DNA from 2 places in the Rhizobium laguerreae genome. Region 2 is predicted to be linked to the other one. Evidence: riboswitches for the same ligand, from Rfam matches in the RefSeq annotation. Region 2 holds a riboswitch; the other holds the start of a gene.
The links. A riboswitch is a leader RNA that binds a small molecule or an ion and turns the genes downstream of it on or off. The one in region 2 is predicted to bind thiamine pyrophosphate.
Positions count from the first base shown of each region.

Region 1: another riboswitch for thiamine pyrophosphate. It lies ahead of thiC (phosphomethylpyrimidine synthase ThiC); the one in region 2 lies ahead of thiM (hydroxyethylthiazole kinase).

Region 1 is NZ_JAAXQT010000019.1:16,012-19,656, forward strand. It holds gene HFO71_RS34510 (hypothetical protein) at 364-1,074, shown strand; TPP riboswitch at 1,253-1,384, shown strand; gene thiC (phosphomethylpyrimidine synthase ThiC) at 1,476-3,302, shown strand; gene thiO (glycine oxidase ThiO) at 3,304-3,645, shown strand, end outside.
Region 2 is NZ_JAAXQT010000014.1:96,087-99,731, reverse strand. It holds gene HFO71_RS32455 (acetamidase/formamidase family protein) at 1-23, shown strand, start outside; gene HFO71_RS32450 (ABC transporter ATP-binding protein) at 20-1,708, shown strand; TPP riboswitch at 1,859-1,955, shown strand; gene thiM (hydroxyethylthiazole kinase) at 1,999-2,802, shown strand; gene thiE (thiamine phosphate synthase) at 2,799-3,434, shown strand; gene thiD (bifunctional hydroxymethylpyrimidine kinase/phosphomethylpyrimidine kinase) at 3,431-3,645, shown strand, end outside.

The DNA of each region.
Region 1 (3,645 bases), on a different contig from region 2:
CAGCTATATGAACATCTCGCAACAAGCGAGGGCGAAGACAAAGGCGTTGAACCTTTGAGTGAGAGTTACGAGTATAGAATTGGGAGAATTCGGACCGGCAGCCACGTTTCTCATTTGAAATCCACGTCTCTCGGGTTTCCAAATTCCAGAATGGAAGCGCCGGCTCAGTCGCCAACGTTTTCAAACTCGAAAGATGGTAAGAAAGTCTTCAGGAACCTGACCATTGTGCGGTACACGCGAGCCGCAGTTCAAACCCTGCTGCCGCTACCATGTACGCGGACAACGGTCGCCCGTCGGCAAAAATCAAGGATATTTGGCCCGCAAGGTTTGCCCAATCATACTGCAGAAAGGATTTCATTCTCCATGTCATTATGTCCTGCGAAATGCATTCGCATCGCCGCACTTGCAGCGGCCGCCATCTTGCTGGGCACCCAGATCGCAGTTGCGCAAGAGCCTTCTATAGAATCTCAGTGGCTGAACACGCCGGCATCTCGAGTGGAAGCGCTTGCGATCCTCCAGACCTTGAATGCAAATCTCCTGAGTAACGCCAGTGCCACGTTTACCCTTGACCGCTGGTGCGCCGCGCATAAGCTCGCACCGGAAGGTTCAAAGATCGTAGCTCAGCGTGTGGACGGGCAAGGCAAACCGGCCGATGAGCACATCCGTGATCTTCTGAGCGTCGGACCCGGTGAGTTGATCGCCTATCGCCGCGTCCGACTGGTCTGCGGCGAACGCGTCCTGTCCGAAGCCGACAACTGGTATGTACCTGCAAAATTAACTGCAGAGATGAATCAGGCGTTGAATACCAGCGATATCGCGTTTGGCAGAGCCGTTCAGGCTCTCAATTTCACTCGCACAAACCTGTCTGCCAAGTTGCTCTGGTCCCCTCTATCCGAAGGCTGGGACATGGACGGCTTAACAGCGCATGAAACAAGTTCCCCCGGCCTGCCGGCGTTCCTGCTCGAACATCGAGCCGTATTGAAACTTCCAGACGGCACGCCGTTTAGCGCCCTGGTCGAAAGCTACACGGAAAAAGTACTAGACTTTCCAGTTCCGCGCCTGCTTTCTCAATAGCGCTTCGGTATCTCGTGCATGCGACAAGGGCGCTTGTCTTGCGGAAGCGTGCCGGCCGGACGATTGCCCTTGTCCATCGTTTAACAGCGGCGACACGCACGATATCCTGTGTGTAACCTAACCCCGAGCCATCGCAGATTGTCGCTTGACAGTCCCCTCGGCAAGCCTCTACCCTTTTTGCATTCACCAGGGGGGTCCCGGCAAGGGGCTGAGATACTGCTGGACAATACGGCTTTGCCGATTGTGGCGCAGTGACCCGTTGAACCTGATCCAGTTCATACTGGCGTAGGGACGGTGCAAGCGCTCGAAGCAGTGGATTCACGCGCGGAATCCGTGCCGGCGTCTTTTCATCATTCCGGCTGAGGACTGGGTCTCCAATCGAAAACTTGGAGCCTCAAACCATGAAAATTGCCGCGAAGACCATCACCCCCACAGTCACCAAAGGCCCGCTGCCGGCGTCGCGGAAGATTTACATCCCGGGAGACATACACGCCGACATCCGTGTGCCGATGCGCGAGATCAGCGTTCATCCGACATCGGGCGAGCCGCCTGTTGTCGTCTATGATTCCTCCGGTCCCTATACGATCGAGGGTGCTGATATCCGCATCGAGCAGGGCCTGTCGCAGCTCCGCCGCGACTGGGTGCTCGCGCGCGGCGATGTCGAAGCCTATCAGGGCCGCCATATCCGCCCCGAAGACAACGGCTTTGCCAGCGGCGAAAGGCTGACGCCCGAATTTCCCACTAAACGTCAGCCGCTACGAGCCAGGGATGGCAAGGCGGTCACCCAGCTCGCCTATGCGCGATCAGGCATCATCACGCCCGAGATGGAATTCATAGCCATCCGCGAAAACCTTGGTCGCAAGGCGCAGGCGGATGCCATGGTCCGCGACGGCGAAAGCTTCGGCGCCCATATTCCGGACCATGTGACGGCGGAATTCGTCCGGCAGGAAGTGGCGGCGGGTCGGGCGATCATCCCCGCCAACATCAATCATCCGGAATCCGAGCCGATGATCATCGGCCGGAATTTCCTGGTGAAGATCAACGCCAATATTGGCAATTCTGCTGTCACCTCGTCCATGACGGAAGAGGTCGAGAAAATGGTCTGGGCGGCCCGCTGGGGCGCCGACACGGTCATGGATCTTTCCACCGGCCGCAATATCCACAATATTCGCGAATGGATCATCCGCAATTCGCCGGTGCCGATCGGTACCGTGCCGCTCTATCAGGCGCTGGAGAGGGTCGAGGGCATTGCCAAAGACCTGTCCTGGGAGGTCTATCGTGACACGCTGATCGAACAGGCCGAACAGGGCGTCGACTATTTCACCATCCACGCCGGCGTGCGGCTTCACTACATCCCGCTCACCGTCAACCGCGTCACCGGCATCGTCTCGCGCGGCGGTTCGATCATGGCGAAGTGGTGTCTCCATCATCATCGCGAAAGCTTCCTATACGAACATTTCGAGGAGATCTGCGACATCTGCCGCGCCTATGACGTCTCCTTCTCGCTCGGCGACGGCCTGCGTCCCGGCTCCATCGCCGATGCCAACGATGCAGCGCAATTCGCCGAACTGGAAACACTGGGAGAGCTGACCAAGATCGCCTGGGCGAAAGACTGCCAGGTGATGATCGAAGGCCCCGGCCATGTGCCGATGCACAAGATCAAGGAGAACATGGACAAGCAGCTCGAGGTCTGCGGCGAGGCACCCTTCTACACGCTCGGGCCGCTGACGACGGATATCGCACCGGGGTACGATCACATCACCTCTGGAATAGGCGCAGCCATGATCGGCTGGTTCGGCACCGCGATGCTCTGCTACGTCACGCCGAAGGAGCATCTCGGCCTTCCCGATCGCACTGACGTCAAGACCGGCGTTATCACCTACAAGATCGCGGCCCACGCGGCTGATCTCGCCAAGGGGCATCCGGCAGCACAGCTGCGCGATGACGCGCTCTCGCGTGCCCGTTTCGAATTCCGCTGGGAGGATCAGTTCAACCTCTCGCTAGACCCCGAAACCGCCCGCAGCTTCCACGACGAGACGTTGCCGAAGGAAGCCCATAAGGTGGCGCATTTCTGCTCCATGTGCGGCCCAAAATTCTGCTCCATGCGCATCTCGCACGATATCCGCGCCGAAGCACAGAAGGAAGGTCTGGATGCGATGGCTGCGCGTTATCGTGAGGGCGGCGGCATCTATATGCCGATAGAAACCCAACAGCAATTGGGCGAATGAGATGCGTGTGCTTGTCAAAGGCGCCGGCGTTGCCGGCCTGACGGTGGCGCATGAACTGCGCGCTCGAGATGCCGAGGTCACCGTGCTCGATCCATATGGCAGTTTCCTCGGCGCTGCATCGTGGCTCGCGGGCGGAATGTTGGCGCCCTGGTGCGAGCAGGAGAGTGCTGATGGCGCCGTGCTGATGCGCGGCCTCACCGCCGCCGACATATGGGACGCAATGGTGCCTGGAGAGGTGCGACGAAACGGAACGCTCGTGGTCGCGTCGGCCCGCGATCTTGGTGAACTGAGACGCTTTGCCTGCCGCACGACCGATTATGAATGGCTGGAAGAGCCGGCGATC
Region 2 (3,645 bases):
TCCCGAGGATCGTGTTCGCGTGACCGAGGCCATGCCCGCCGCAGCACCGGTGCTCAGCCTTCGCAAGCTGAGCGTCGATGCCCGCACACCCGAAGGTCGCAAGCCGGTGCTCCAGGATGTCAGCTTCGAGCTTGCAAGCGGCGAAACGCTCTGCATCGCCGGCGAATCCGGTTCCGGCAAGTCGGTCACCTCGCTGTCGATCATGGGGCTCTTGCCCAAGGCCTCGCTGCGGGTCGCCTCCGGCAGCGTGCTGCTTGGCGAACGCGACCTGCTCACGCTTTCCGACCGGGCGATGCGCAGCGTGCGCGGCGGCGATATCGCCATGGTGTTCCAGGAGCCGATGACCTCGCTCAACCCGGTCATGTCGGTCAGCAACCAGCTGACTGAGGCAATCCGCGCGCACCAGGGCAGCGACAATGCCGAGGCGGTGGCGCTGAAGATGCTCGATGCCGTGCAGATCACCGAGCCGGCCCGGCGGCTGAAGCAATATCCGCACGAGCTTTCCGGCGGCATGCGCCAGCGGGTGATGATCGCCATGGCGCTCTCCTGCCGGCCGAAGGTGCTGATCGCCGACGAGCCGACGACGGCACTCGACGTCACCGTGCAGGCACAGATCCTCAGGCTGATGCGCGAGTTGAAGCGCGAATTCGGCACCTCGATCATCCTGATCACCCACGACATGGGCGTCGTCGCCGAAATGGCCGATCGCGTCGTCATCATGCAGAATGGCAGGATCGTCGAGCAAGGAACGGCGCTCGCCGTCTTCCAGCGGCCGAAGGAGGCCTATACGCAGCAATTGCTCGCCGCCGTCCCGCGGCTCGGCGCGCTTGCCGGCACCGACCGTCCGCCGCGCATCACCCAGCGCGCCGTCGAGACGCTGCATCCGGACCGCACGCCGGTCCTGAACGTGCGCGACCTCACCGTCACCTATGGCAATGCCGCAAGCCGGTTTTTCAAGGGCAAGCCGCCGGTCGCAGCCGTCGATCGCGTTTCCTTCGATATCCTGCCGGGTGAAACGCTCGGCCTCGTCGGCGAAAGCGGCTCCGGCAAATCAACCACCGGCAAGGCCGTGCTCGGTCTCATTCCCTTCAAGGGCAATGTCCTGATCGACGGCCGCAATATCGCCGGGCTCAGCCAGCGTGAGATGCAGCCCGTGCGTCGGTCGGCGCAGATGATCTTCCAGGATCCCTATGCCTCGCTCGACCCGCGCATGGCCGTCGGCAAGGCGATCGGCGAACCGATGGTCATCCACGGCATCGGCAACCACAGCGAACGGCAGGACCGCGTCGCCGAACTGCTGCGCCGGGTCGGCCTGACGCCTGATGCGGCGACGCGCTATCCGCACGAGTTTTCAGGCGGCCAGCGCCAGCGCATCTGCATCGCCCGGGCGCTGGCGCTGGAGCCAAAGCTGATCGTCGCCGACGAGAGCGTCGCAGCGCTTGACGTCTCGGTCCGCGCCCGGGTGCTCGACCTGCTGCTCGAACTGCAGGAAACGATGGGGCTCGCCTATCTGTTCATCTCCCACGACATGGCGGTGGTCGAGCGCATGTCGCACAACGTCGCCGTCATGCGCGCCGGCCGCATAATCGAAACCGGCACACGGCGAGAGATATTCGAGAACCCGAGGGAAGCCTACACCCGCGCACTGATCGCCGCGGTTCCGATCCCCGATCCGGAGGTCTATCGCGGCAGGGAAGTGCATGCGTGAAAGGCCAAGCATGGCTAAATGTTACAAACGAGGATGTCGCACGACTGCTGGAATGGCTCGACTTTTCCAAATCGTCGAGTTGCGCCGCGTCGATCACGGAACTCTCTTTTTCGGGATGACATCAGCCCCGTTCTCTGCGAAAAAGAGCGCGATGAGAGACAGGGGCGCCCGTCGACAGACGGGCTGAGAAGCACCCTTCGAACCTGAACCGGATAATGCCGGCGGAGGGAGTCGCTCGGGGCATCGCCATACGGGCCGCCCCGTGCCTGCCCCCGCCTGAAAGGGGCCACATGCAGACCAGAACCACACCAGGAGCGATGCTAAAGGCGATGCGCGAGAAGCCGCCGCTCGTTCAGTGCATCACCAATTACGTCGCCATGAATATCGCCGCAAATGTCCTGCTTGCATCGGGCGCCTCGCCCGCCATGGTGCATGCCGCGGATGAAGCCGGCGAATTCGCCGGGATCGCCGGCGCGCTGACAATCAATATCGGCACCCTGTCGACGCAATGGATTGACGGCATGCAGGCGGCGGCGAAGGTGGCGACATCAGCCGGCAAACCTTGGGTGCTCGATCCAGTCGCGCATTATGCCACGGCCTTCCGCCGCAATGCGGTTGCCGAATTGCTCGCCCTGCGACCGACTATCATCCGCGGCAACGCTTCCGAGATCATCGCGCTTGCCGGCGGAGAGAGCCGCGGCCAGGGGGTCGACAGCCGCGACCCGGTCGAGCAAGCGGAAGGTTCGGCGCGATGGCTGGCGGAACGGCAGCAGGCGGTGGTCGCCGTTACCGGCGTCGTGGATTTCGTCACCGATGGCGAGCGAGCCGTGCGCATCGAAGGCGGATCGGTCTTGATGCCTCAGGTCACAGCACTGGGCTGCTCGCTCACCTGCCTTGTCGGCGCCTTTGCCGCGACAGCGCCTGAGGATATCTTCGGTGCGACGGTCGCTGCACTTTCAACCTTCGCCATCGCCGGTGAGGAGGCCGCCCGTGGAGCGGCCGGCCCCGGCTCCTTCTCCTGGCGTTTCCTCGATGCGCTGGCCGCGCTCGACTCCGAAACGCTTGACGCCAGGGCAAGGATATCAGCCGCATGAAGGCCTTCGACCTTTCGCTCTATCTCGTCCTCGACCCCGATCTCTGCGCCGGGATCGGCATGGTCGAAACTGCGCGCCTTGCCGTTGCCGGCGGCGCGACCATCGTGCAGTTGCGCAACAAACACGCAGGCACCATCAGGATGATCGAGACCGGCCGCGCCTTGAAACAGGCGCTGGATGGGACCGGCGCCCTGCTCATCGTCAACGATGACGTGGAGGCGGCAATCGCCATCGGCGCCGACGGCCTGCATATCGGCCAGGAGGACATGGATGCGCGCAAAGCGCGGGCGATGATCGGTCCCGAGATGATCCTCGGCCTATCGGTCGAGAACGAGGCGCTTGCCGGTGCCGTCGATCCTCATCTCGCCGATTACACCGGCGTCGGGCCGGTGTTTGCGACACCGACCAAGGCCGATCACAAGCAGCCGATCGGCTTTGACGGACTTGCAAGGCTGGTAAAGGCCTCGCCGGTGCCATCGGTCGCGATCGGCGGACTCAAGGCCGATCATGTCGCCCAGGTGTTCGCCGCAGGCGCCAAGGGACTTGCCGTCGTTTCGGCCATCTGCGGCACGCCCGACCCCGAAGCGGCCACGCGCCGCATCGCTGCAGAAATTCGAAAGGCCCGCGCATGATCCGCAACGTTCTCTCCATCGCCGGCTCCGATCCCTCCGGCGGCGCCGGCATCCAGGCCGATCTCAAGGCCTTTTCCGCCCGCGGCGTCTACGGCATGGCGGTGCTGACCGCACTGACGGCGCAGAACACGCAAGGCGTCAGCGGCGTGTACCTGGTGCCACCGCAATTCGTCGCCGACCAGATCAAAGCCGTCTTTGCGGATGTGCGCGT